Geotalea uraniireducens: one gene and its partner. The protein of the gene in region 2 binds, or shares a complex with, the protein of the main gene of each other region. Links are inferred from orthologs where the notes say so. Each region holds a gene or a part of one and is shown on either strand. Other genes may lie near its edges.

Region 1 (5,763 bases), 1.2 Mb from region 2 along the record:
CTCCTTTTGCAGGGCGAGACAGGATTCCGCCATATTCATCAGCGCCAGGATAACCGGCACCTGGGGATCGCCAACCGGCACTGCAGCCTGAGCTTCGGCTATTTTCCGATTGACGAACCGTTCAACTTCCTGCACATGCTCCGGATCGGCCTCACTTCGAACCGTGATTTCCTTGCCCAACACCTTGATCCGGTGAGAGTGCTTCACCCGCGTCAGACCCTCTCAAGCTTGTCGAGAATGATATCGAGCCGCCCTTTGATCAGATTGCGCTCTTCCATTAGGCGGGAATTTTCATTCCGGAGCTGCTCATTTTCACCCTTCAACGCCAGATAGCGCTCAAGAAGTAAATCCACACGCCGCTCAATTTCGGCGAAAAGTTCACCATCCATACCGAGGCCTTTTTGGGGTGTAATGATAGTGCAGCCCCCTTGTAAAGTCAAGGAAATTAATAGAAAAGCGCTTCGACGAACTGCTCCGGATCGAAGTCGCGAAGGTCGTCGACCCCCTCTCCGACCCCGATATAGCGGATGGGGATCCGGAACTCGTTACAGATTGCAACAACGATTCCTCCCCTGGCCGTCCCGTCGAGTTTGGTCAATGCAATACCGGTAACTTCCGCGGTTTCCTTGAAAAGCTTGGCCTGTGACACCGCATTCTGTCCGGTCGCCGCATCGAGCACCAGCAGCGTTTCATGGGGCGCACCGGGCAACTCCCGGCCAATGATCCGTTTGACCTTCTTTAATTCCTCCATCAGGTTCACCTTCGTATGGAGCCGACCCGCCGTATCGACGATCAGCACGTCTGCGTTGCGCGCCTGTGCGGCCTTGATGCTGTCGAAAACCACTGCCGAGGGGTCGGCGCCTTCCCGGTGGCGAACGACGTCGACACCGGCCCGCTCCCCCCAGATTTGCAGCTGCTCGGCGGCGGCGGCCCGGAAGGTGTCGCCGGCGGCAAGGACGACTTTTTTCCCCTCGGCCGAGTATCGGGCGGCAAGCTTGCCGATGGTCGTCGTCTTGCCGACGCCATTCACGCCGATGACCATGATCACGAAGGGGGAAGCAGTAGTGATATCGAGCGGCCGGGCGTCGCGACTCAGCCGGGCATAGATTTCCTCCTTCAACGCGGCTTTCAGCGCCTCGCCGTCCTGCAATTCGTTACGGGACAACCGCTGTTCGAGCATCCGGATCAATTCAACCGTCGTGTTGACCCCGATGTCGGCGGAAATGAGGATTTCTTCCAACTCTTCCAGGGTATCGGCATCGATCTCTTTCTTGCCGAGAACCAGCCGGTCAATTTTCCCCACGAATGAATCACGGGTTTTGGCAAGACCTTGCCTGAGCCGTTCGAAGAACCCGGGACGTCGCTCACGGTCCTCGCTTTCCGGTAGACTTTCAGCGGGCTCGCCAGCCGTCTCTTGCTCCTGGCCGGCAATTTTCCCCCATAATCCTCTGAAAAATCCTGTTTTCTCGTCAGCCATTCAATATATCTCCTTGGCCAGCAGCGCCACTGCCCGGCGAAAATGGTAGAGGGCCCTGCCGGGAATTGCCGCCCGTTCAAGGGTCATGACCAGTGAATAGTCTTTCCCGACGGCGCCGACGATTGCCGTCAGCGCCGAGGTAGTAATCACCGCTTCACGGACGAACCCGCCGGCAAACCGGTCCTGGACTTCCTGCAGGCGACTGAGGATTATCGCCTTGTGGGCGCCGATAATTTTCAGCTCGAACGTGTCGAATCGTGCGAACTGATCAACTGCTTCCCCCTCCCAATCAGCCAGAATGGCACCACTGGCTCCCGGGACGGTGTGAACGAGATCGGTTAGGATAGTCTTGAAGGGCACCACGCACCTCCCCTGTCAGTTCAGCCGGACGGAAACAAGCTTCGACACTCCGGGGTCCTCCATGGTCACGCCGTAAAGAGTGTCGGCAACCGCCATCGTCGCCTTGTTATGGGTAATGATGATGAACTGGGAAATTTCACTCATCTCCCGGACCATATCGTTGAAACGGCCGATATTGGCATCGTCGAGCGGGGCATCGACTTCGTCGAGCAGGCAGAACGGCGACGGTTTGATCAGGAAGATGGAAAAAATCAGGGCAACGGCAGTCAAGGCCTTTTCCCCGCCGGAAAGCAGCGTGACGTTCTGCAATTTTTTCCCTGGCGGCTGGACGATGATATCGATCCCCGTCTCCAGGAGGTCTTCTTCGTTGGTCAGCTTCAGCTCGGCCCGACCACCGCAAAAGAGCCGGGGGAATACTTCCTGGAATTTCTCGTTGACCAGCTTGAAGGTTTCCAGGAACCGCTTGCGCGTCGTCCGGTTGATGCGTTGAATCGCTTGCTGCAGCGATAGCAGCGACTCTTCCAGGTCGGCCTTCTGTCCCGACAGGAAGGTGAAGCGCTCATCGAGTTCCTGATACTCCTCGATGGCGGTCAGGTTCACTTCCCCCATCTCTTCGACGAGCCTGGCCAGTTCCCGCTGCCGTTGTTCCGCCTGCTCCGCGTCATAGGCAAGGTCCGCATAACGCGGCAGCAGGGATTGCAGTTCAAGACGATATTTGTCCTGCAGCGTGGCGACCAGGTGGTTCAATTCGAGAGTCAGCTCAGACAGTTTGAGCCGACAGGAAGCAACGGCATTCTTTGCCTCGTCGCACCCGCTGCGCACCCTTTTGAGCAATGCCTCTTCTTCGCGCACTTCCTCGGCCTGGAGTTCAAAGCTCCGCTTGCGCTCGGCATATGTCGCCTCGGCGCCGGCATGGACGGCCAGCAGCTGCCGCAGCTCCTCTTCGCTTGCCGACCGGGCGGCAACCAGTCCGTCGTGCTCCCGGACACATTCGGCACCCTCCAGCCGATGCCGTTCGATCCGTTGCCGCAGGTCGGCGATCGACGCCTCGGCCCGGGCCATTGCCCGACTGGCGGCATCCTTTTTCTCCCGTAGTTGGGCTCCTCGCACCTTCAGAGCAGTCACCGCCTCGCGCACTTCCGCAATCGCCTTCTTTTTTCCGGCCAATTGTTCCTGAAGGCCAGCAAGTTCGGCTTCGAGAACGGTCTTTCGCTCTTCCCTGACACTCCGGCGGCTATCGGCCTCGCCAACCTCCGCGTCGAGCGTTTCCCGCTCCTCGCGAAGCTGGTCGTCTTCCAGACCGACCAAGGCAAGCCGCTCGTCAACCCGCTGACAATCCTCCCGCGCCTTGGCCAGATCTTTTTCGGCATTGACCAGCTGAAGATCCGTCTGGTGAAGCTCCTGACGCTGGTCGCGCAATTCTTCCTCGATGCCGGCAGCGGCGCGCCGCAGTTCTTCGCGCTGTCGCTCAAGGTCGCCAACGACCTCGGTCACAACCGCAACTGCGGCAACCAGCTCACGAATCTCGCGTTTCTTATGCACCAGCCCGCCGCCGCCCGCCTCGACCGAACCGCCGCCGATCATCCCGCCGGCTGCCAAGTCCCCGTCCCGAGTAACGAAGGTGGCATAGGGAAACCGCCGGGAGAGGGCGACTCCTTCGGCGAGGTCGTCGACCAGCGCGACATTGGCCAACAGCGGGCGAATATAGCCTTCGGCCCCGGCGGCAATGGTCACACAGGAGAGCAGCGGCTGAAGATGATCGGGCAAGGAGAGGAGTTCCGGCGCGGCGGGATCGCCAGCAAGAACCCAGCAGCGGCCGCCGGCAGAATTTTTCAGGTATGTCAGCGCCGCAAATGCAGCGGCCTCCTCCGGAGCAATCAGATACTGGAGACGATCGGCGAGGACCGCTTCGAGGGCAGCTTCGAATTCAGCGGCCGTTTCGACATGGTCGGCGATGACCCCCTGGAACCGGCCGCGAAACTCCGCTGCCTGCAAGAGTGCTTTCACCCCCTGGCCATAGCCGGCAAACTGGGCTTCGAGTTCCTGCAGGGAGTGGAGACGGGACGACTTCCTGCTCAATTCGTCCCGCTTCGTGACCAGCGCTTGTTCAGCTTCGGCAATGTCGGCCCGGGTTTGCTGCTCTTGACGAACCAGCAGCGGAATCCGCTCTGCCAGCTCCGCTTTCAGCCCGGTTAATCGCGCGACAACCGATTCGAGTTCGTGAATTTTTCCCTGGGCCTCGACCGCTTTTTCCTGGAGCAGCACCCCTTCGCGACGGTTACGCTCGACTCGCTCCGCCAGGTTCTCCAGCCGGCGTACGGCCGCCCCCCGCTGGTTGTTCAGCTGGGCGACCTCGGCCAGCAGCGAAAACAGCTCGCGACGCATCTCTTCCACGGCAGCGGCAAGCTCCACTTCGCTCCCCGCCATCGATTCCAATTCATTTTCCCGGTCGAGAAGAGTTCCTTCCTCCTCGGCGGCCTCCACCGCAAAGAGCCCGCTTTGCTCGACGAGGCGCTTCACCTCGTTTTCGGCCTCGGACAGCTGTTTTTCCAGCCCTGCATGTTCATCGGTCAGGCGTTCCTGGCGACGCTCCAGCGCCGCCAGCTCCTTCTGCTGGAATTCGAGCCGGCTCTCACATCCCTGGATATCGCTTTTCTGCCGGAAGAGGTCCTCCTGGCATCCGGTGACCTCTTTCTCTTGCTCGACCAGCGTTACCCGCCGTTCTTCGACCTGCAGCTCCCGCTGCCGGAGCTCGGCGGCCAGCTCGGTCTCCCGGGAAACGGCCTGCCGCAGTTCGTTTTCCAGCTCATCTTTGGCCTGGTTCAATACCGAAAACCGGCTGACAGCAGCGCGAATTTCGAGTTCTTTGAGCTCTTCCCGGTATTCTCTAAATTTTTCCGCCTTCTTGGCCTGGCGCTGCAATGAATTGAGCTGACGCTTGATTTCCGCCAGGATATCACCGATCCGCAACAGGTTCTGCCGGGTCAGATCGATCTTTTTCAGCGCAACCTGTTTCCTGGCTTTAAATTTGGTGACCCCCGCCGCCTCCTCAATCAAAAACCGGCGTTCCTCGGGTTTTGAATGGAGAATCATGCCGATTTTGCCCTGCTCGATGATCGAATAGGCCCGAGCGCCGACCCCGGTATCCATGAACAGTTCGGTGATATCCATCAGCCGGCAGGGAGTTTTGTTAATGAAATACTCGCTTTCACCATCCCGGTAGAGGCGGCGGGTGACCTGGATCTCGTGATAGCCGAGGTACTTGGCCGATACCCGGCCGTCGTCGGTAGACAACACCATGGAGACTTCCGCCATCCCGACGGGCTTGCGCAACTCGCTGCCGCCGAAGATCACGTCCTCCATGGACTTACCGCGCAGATTCTTGGCCGACTGCTCTCCCATCACCCAACGGATGGCGTCGACGACGTTCGACTTGCCGCAACCGTTCGGTCCGACGATACCGGTAATCCCCTGCTGGAAATCGAGGGACGCTTTATCGACGAAGGACTTGAAGCCCCCTATATCGAGACGTTTGATTCGCATAAACCGGGCTATAGTAGCAAACGACGGGGCGTAATGCAAAGGCAAAGCAGCGGCCGCAGGCGCCGGCACCGGGCCCGCAACGGGGCTCCTTCCGGCGGCCACTGCCGACTTGCCAATCTCCGGCAAAGATGCTACGTTGAGGGCTCATCCGTGGAGGTGCCATGAAAGAACGGACGCGAATCCTCCTCATCGACGACGAAGAATCGGGGCGCGAAGCCCTTTCCCTCCTTCTCAAACATGCCGGCTACCAGCTCAAGGGGACGGCTACGGGAAAAGAGGGTCTGGAATTGCTCGCCCGCGAGAAGTTCGACATCGTCATCACTGACCTGTTTCTCCCCGACAGCAACGGGATCGACATCCTGAAGCGGGCAAAGGAACAGTCT
Region 2 (6,388 bases):
ACCCTTGTTGGTTGATTTGATCCGGAAAACTTAATTGTTCTGGTAAGACTTCTGATAGCTGAGCACCCGGTCGACATAGGTCCGGGTTTCCTGGTAAGGAGGCACACCGCCGTAGCGGGCGACTTTCGCCATGCCGGCATTGTAGGCGGCCAGAGCAAGAGAGACGTCTCCTCTGAAGGTATCGAGCAGAAAACGGAGATAACGCACACCGGCGCGGATATTTTCCCGCGGATCGAAGGAGTTGCCAACCTTCAAGTCGCGGGCGGTCTGCGGCATTAGCTGCATCAGGCCACTGGCCCCTTTCCGCGATACGGCATTGGGATTATACCCCGATTCGGCATGAATGACCGCTTTAACAAGCGATTTATCGACGCCAAATTCCAGAGCACACTGATCGATGATCGGTTCAAACTCGCGCGGATCGCGGATGCAACCGGCAAGCCTGAAGGTGGTGCGAAGCTTCCGGTCGCGTTTGATATCCCGCAGATAGACCTTGAATCGCTTGTCCGTAGGAGCATCGGTAAAATGCACGACCCCATCGCTGTCTTCATAGCGATAGATATCGGCACTGGCTCCGGCACACCAGATCAGGCTTCCGGCTACGGCGAGCAGTATGAGCAGACTGATCTTTCGGGACATGGATACATCCGACAAGGATAAAATCGACGACTGCAGGAAAAACATACAAAATATAGACCAATCGCCAGTGCATTTCAACCTCCATCGCGCCGTTGCCTCGCCAACCGCCCAAAATCCCTTGACAAACAAGGGGCTGGGGAGAATAATCGCCGGATTAAATCCGTTTACATTATCCCCACCCGAGGAGCACGTTCATGAAAATTGAGAGTGATTTTCTCGTCATCGGCAGCGGCATCGCCGGTCTCACCTTTGCACTCCAGGCTGCAGAACACGGCACCGTCGCCATCGTCACCAAACGGGAAGTGACTGAATCTGCCACCAACTATGCCCAAGGCGGCATCGCCACCGTTTTCTCCAAAGAGGACACCTTCGACGCGCATGTTCAGGACACGCTCGTTGCCGGTGCGGGCATCTGCCACGAAGACGTGGTCCGGATGGTGGTCGAAGAAGGACCGCAGATCATCAACAATCTGATCGAGTGGGGTGTCCAGTTCACCCAGAGCGGCAGTTCGTACGACCTCACCCGGGAAGGCGGACACAGCCAGCGCCGTATCCTTCATGCCGACGACGTTACCGGCCGGGAAATCGAGCGGGCACTGGTCGCAGCCGTTCAGGAGAATCCGAACATCAGACTGTTCGAGCACCATATCGCCATCGACCTGATCACTGAGGCAAAAGTGCTTCGCAAACGTCTGAAGCCAAACCGCTGTCTTGGTGCCCATGTTCTCGACATCAATAACAACACCGTAATGACCTTTACCGCCAAGGTAACCCTGCTCGCCACCGGTGGCGCCGGCAAAGTCTACCTGTACACCTGCAATCCGGACGTGGCCACAGGTGACGGTGTCGCCATGGCCTACCGAGCCGGGGCAACGATCGCCAACATGGAATTCATGCAATTCCACCCTACCACCCTCTATCACGCACATGCCAAATCGTTCCTCATCTCAGAGGCGGTTCGCGGCGAAGGCGCTATCCTCCGCCGCCGGGACGGTACCGCCTTCATGGATAAATACCACCAGTTGAAAGACCTGGCACCGAGGGACATCGTTGCCCGGGCCATCGACAACGAGATGAAGACTCATGGTGACGACTGCGTCTACCTGGACATTACCCACAAAGACCCCGACTACGTTCGGAACCGCTTTCCCAATATCTATCAGACCTGCCTGGAATTTGGCCTCGACATGACCAAGGAGCCACTGCCGGTCGTGCCCGCAGCCCACTATCTCTGCGGCGGGGTTGCCGTCGACACGAACGGCCAGACCGACATCAGCCACCTCTACGCCATCGGCGAAGTAGCATTTACCGGCCTGCACGGGGCCAACCGGCTGGCGAGCAACTCCCTGCTGGAGGCCGCCGTCTATGCCGGCAGGGCTTTCAAGCATGCCGTCAGCCAGATCGAAGCGAACTCCTTTACCTTCCCGGAAATCCCCGAATGGGACGCCGGAACGGCGACCGACAGCGATGAGATGGTCGTCGTCTCCCAGAACTGGGATGAGATTCGTCGCTTCATGTGGAATTATGTCGGGATCGTCCGCTCGGACAAACGGCTGGAACGGGCGCTGCACCGGATCAATCTCATTCAGGAAGAGATCGAGGATTACTACTGGAACTTCACCATCACTTCCGATCTCATCGAATTGCGCAACATTGCCACCGTCGCCGAACTGATCGTCAAATGCGCCCAACAGCGCAAGGAATCGCGTGGGCTGCACTGCACCATCGATTACCCGCAGCGCGATGATATCCACTGGAAGAAAGACTCCTTCGTCAGAAAAAATATCTGAGGCGCTCATGACGATCGACGAATTGAGAACTGAAATCGACCGACTCGACAGCGAACTGCTACGGATTTTCAACCAACGCGCCGGTCTGGCCCTGCAGATCGGCGAGATCAAGAAACAGCGAGGGATGGCTGTTTACGATCCCAGACGGGAAAAACTCATCTTCGAGCGGATGAAGAGCGAAAACGGCGGCCCGCTCGACGACGGGGCCATTGTCCGGCTGTTCGAGCGGGTTATCGACGAATCGCGGCGGCTGGAAAGAATCATGACTAATCGGGACAAGCGTGTGAAGGAGTGATCGGCAATGCTCATCATCATGAAGAAAAACGCCGATGAACAGGCGCTCGTGCAGATCAAGGAATACCTGATCAACCGGAATTTCGACATTCACCAGTCGACTGGCGCCAACCGGACGATTATCGGGGTCATCGGCGATACGGATAGCCTCGATCAGGAGAAGCTTGAAAAAATGCCGGGGGTCCATCAGGTGGTACGTATCGCCAAAGAGGAATGACCGGGCGGTCGCCGCCACCAACCAGCAGCCGATTTACCAGACGGCCAGCCCGGCATAGGCGACTACCTGGCTGTTGTCCCCCGTCACATCGCCACTCGTTGCATAACGAATCAATTCGGCCTTGGTTGCCCCGAGGCTTCTCGCGGCAACCAGCATGACGGTCGCCGGGATGACCCCGCACATGGTGATCCCCTGTCGCCGACACACCTGATGTAGCCCCAGCGGATTGAGAGCCAGCATTTCAGCAACCGCCAGCTGGTCCTTCTGCCGTGCCATTGCCGCCGGCTCGTAATGGGTCATATCGGAGCTGGCAACGATCAGCACCTCGTCACCGAAATCGCCGATTGCCCGGGCAATGCCCTCCCCTAACTGCTGACACCGTTCATAATCACCGAAACCGAGGCAGAGCGGTACAATGGTAAGATCGTTACGGAGATACTGGAGAAAGGGGACCTGTACCTCCAGAGAATGCTCGAAGCGATGCGCCGTCGAATCGACCTCGACCAGCGGCAGGTGTTCGCGGAGCAGTCGGGCGAGATGACCACCGACCGGCACGGTGCCGAAAGGAGTAAGCCACTCGCCGTCGGGATAGAGGGCAACGGCAGCACCGAAACCATGATGATTGGGTCCGATGACGATCACGGTTTCCGGCAGCTCGATCGCCCCGTACAGCGCTCCCGCCACCCCTCCCGAGTAAAGATAGCCGGCATGGGGGGCCACTATCCCAATAACCTTCCGCTTCGGCACATCGACCGGCACCAACCGCGCCATCTCGGCCCGGAGCTGCCGGGGATCATCACTGTAGAACTGCCCTGCTACCGCCGGATGACGTATCATCGCCCACCTCCGCTCACGAAAACAGCGGCGTGTTTTCTCTTGCCATTCCCGACATCAACTATAGCATGAAAAGACGAGGGAGTCAGACTGGGGGGGAAACGATACGGCAGGCCTCAGGCGTCGGTATCGTCCGAATTGTTAGCGGCGGACGTCTCGCTCTCCGGCAGCGGCAGCGGCAATTCCTCCTGCTGCTCGAACTTGCTGGTTTCGGAAAGCTCCCTGATCTCTTTCAGACTCGGCAGGCTGCGCAAGTCCTTCAGATCGAACACTTCGAGAAATTCCCGCGTCGTCCCGTAGATGAGTGGCTTGCCGGGGATATCTTTCTTGCCGAGAATCTTGATCAGCTTTTTCTCCAAAAGCGTCTTCAGTACCCCGCCGGAATCGACCCCGCGCAGATACTCAATCTCAGCCCTGGTTACCGGCTGGCGGTAGGCAATAATTGCCAGCGACTCCAGGGCCGACTGGCTAAAGCGGACCGGCCGGACCTTGGTCAAGCGCCGCAGATAATCGGCGTTTTCCGCAACCGTACGGAACTGGTACCCCCCGGCAACCTCAGCCAGCTCAACTCCGCGCCCTTCGCCGCCATAATCCTGCAGGAGCGTATTCAGTGCAGCACGGATATCGTTGCGTTCATGCTCTTCCAGAAGTGAACAGAGCCGGTCAAGGGTCAAGGGACCCTCGGCAACGAACAGCAGGCTCTCGACAATCGACTTGAGCGTCGACATCAGCGTTCTCCTTCTTCGACCGGCGCTTCTGCCTCTTCTATAACGGCCGGTGCGATCCAGATCGAGCCATACCGGTTAGCCTGGATGACTTTGATCGCCTTCAGCTTGCAGAGTTCCAGAACCGCAAGAAATGTGGCAATCAGATAATCGCGGCTGACAGTTTCGGGGAACAGCTCGTCGAACAGCAGCGATTCCTTCCCTTCCAGCATCGAAAGAATCTCGCTGATCCGTTCGGCAATAGTGATCGAATCGGCGCCGACTTCGTGGAAGCTTTCCTGGGAAACACGGTCGAGAATCCGCTGAAATGCTTCAATCAGTTCAAACAGTTCGACCTCCAGGGCATCATCCCCCCCCTCGGCGGCTTCAGCCTCGGAGAACGGCACCTGCCGGGCAAAATGTTCCCGGCCAAGCAGATTACGCCCGGTCAGGGTCAAGGCAGCTTCCTTGTACTGCTGGTATTCCAGCAGCCTTCTCACCAACTCGGCACGCGGATCCTCTTCCTCGTCCTCCCCTCCTTCTTCGTCAACCGGTGTTGGCAGGAGGGTTTTCGACTTGATCTGCAGCAGAGTGGAAGCCATGACGAGAAACTCGCCGGCGACCTCCAGGTTAAGTTCCTTCAAAAGTTTGATGTACTCAAGGTATTGCTTGGTGATGATTGACAGGGGAATGTCGTAAATATCCATCTCATTCTTTTTGATGAGATGGAGCAACAGATCCAAAGGCCCCTCGAACACCTCCAGCTTGACCGTGTAAGGCGCTGCGCCCCCCTCTGGATAAAACGGCAGGTGCTCCTCACCGCTCATAGCCGGATCGCGTCCCTGACCTCGGCGATGGTCCGGCTCGCTTCGGCGGCGGCTTTGGCGCTCCCAGCCGCGAGGATATCCTCCACCAGGCCTGGCTGGGTCGTCAGCTCCTCTCTTTTGGCGCGAAATGGTGCCAGAGTTTCAACCAGATATTCCGCCTGGAGCTTCTTGCACTCTACGCAGCCGATCTCCGCCCCGCGGCAGCCAGCGTAGATTTCCGCCTTTTTATCTTCGGGAATGTAAAGACGGTTCAGGGAGAAGGCAACACAGCGGTCGGGATCGCCCGGATCGCTCCGCCGCACCCGCTGGGTATCGGTCACCATCGACTGCACCTTTTTCCTGGTCTCCTCGGCGCTCTCAGAGAGGAAAATCGCGTTGCCGTAGGACTTGCTCATTTTGCGGCCATCAAGGCCAAGGACCTTCGGAGTTTCGGTAAGGAGCGCCGCCGGTTCCGGAAAAACTTCGCGATAGAGGAAGTTAAAGCGGCGGGCGATCTCCCGGGTGATCTCCAGATGCGGCAACTGATCGTGACCGACAGGCACCTTCGCGGCCTTGTAGAGAATGATATCCGCCGCCATCAGCACCGGGTAACCGAGGAAGCCAAACGTGGAAAGATCTTTCGCCGACAGATTATCCTGCATCTCTTTATAGGTGGGATTGCGTTCCAGCCAGGAAACCGGCGTAATCATCGACAGAATCAGGTTCAACTCCGCGTGCTGCGGCACGAGGCTCTGCTGGAAGATAACACTTCGCTGCGGATCGACCCCGAAAGACAGCCAGTCGAGAACCATCTCCCTGATACTGTCGCGGATCCCGCCGGTATTATCGTACTCGGTCGTCAACGAGTGCCAGTCGGCGGCAAAAAAGAAACATTCATAGTTTTCCTGAAGTTCGCGCCAGTTGGCGAGAACGCCGTGGAAATGGCCGAGATGAAGCTTGCCGGTCGGTCTCATGCCGCTGACAATCCGTTTGTTGCTCATGCTTGCTGCTCCTTTGCTACCCGGGCGGTCGTCCGGATCGGGATTGAAAACGCTACTGCTCTTCGTCCGGTTACTCCCCGAGCTTTAACGCATCAGGAAGAAG

Evidence for each region.
Region 1: the proteins of QMN23_RS11965 (region 2) and smc are in contact, whole or in part, in a crystal structure (PDB 3ZGX), measured with the Bacillus subtilis proteins. The link is inferred for Geotalea uraniireducens from one-to-one orthologs.

The regions. Positions count from the first base shown.
Region 1 is NZ_AP027151.1:1,396,923-1,402,685, reverse strand. The notes cover bases 1,653-5,763. They hold smc (chromosome segregation protein SMC), read right to left. Parts: upstream 5,381-5,763; coding sequence 1,853-5,380; downstream 1,653-1,852. Other genes in these bases: QMN23_RS06470 (sigma-54-dependent transcriptional regulator), read left to right, coding at 5,542-5,763; QMN23_RS06480 (roadblock/LC7 domain-containing protein), read right to left, coding at 1,653-1,837. Also shown: QMN23_RS06495 (cell division protein ZapA), read right to left, coding at 1-207; QMN23_RS06490 (cell division protein ZapB), read right to left, coding at 213-389; signal recognition particle-docking protein FtsY, read right to left, coding at 446-1,477; more of QMN23_RS06480, read right to left, coding at 1,478-1,652. UniProt on the Bacillus subtilis protein: Required for chromosome condensation and partitioning.
Region 2 is NZ_AP027151.1:2,549,176-2,555,563, forward strand. The notes cover bases 3,404-6,388. They hold QMN23_RS11965 (segregation and condensation protein A), read right to left. Parts: upstream 5,306-6,388; coding sequence 4,502-5,305; downstream 3,404-4,501. Other genes in these bases: amrB (AmmeMemoRadiSam system protein B), read right to left, coding at 3,404-3,777; scpB (SMC-Scp complex subunit ScpB), read right to left, coding at 3,891-4,502; trpS (tryptophan--tRNA ligase), read right to left, coding at 5,302-6,285; QMN23_RS11975 (site-2 protease family protein), read right to left, coding at 6,370-6,388. Also shown: QMN23_RS11935 (lytic transglycosylase domain-containing protein), read right to left, coding at 31-639; nadB (L-aspartate oxidase), read left to right, coding at 834-2,429; QMN23_RS11945 (chorismate mutase), read left to right, coding at 2,437-2,724; QMN23_RS11950 (hypothetical protein), read left to right, coding at 2,731-2,940; more of amrB, read right to left, coding at 2,974-3,403. UniProt on the Bacillus subtilis protein: Participates in chromosomal partition during cell division. May act via the formation of a condensin-like complex containing Smc and ScpB that pull DNA away from mid-cell into both cell halves.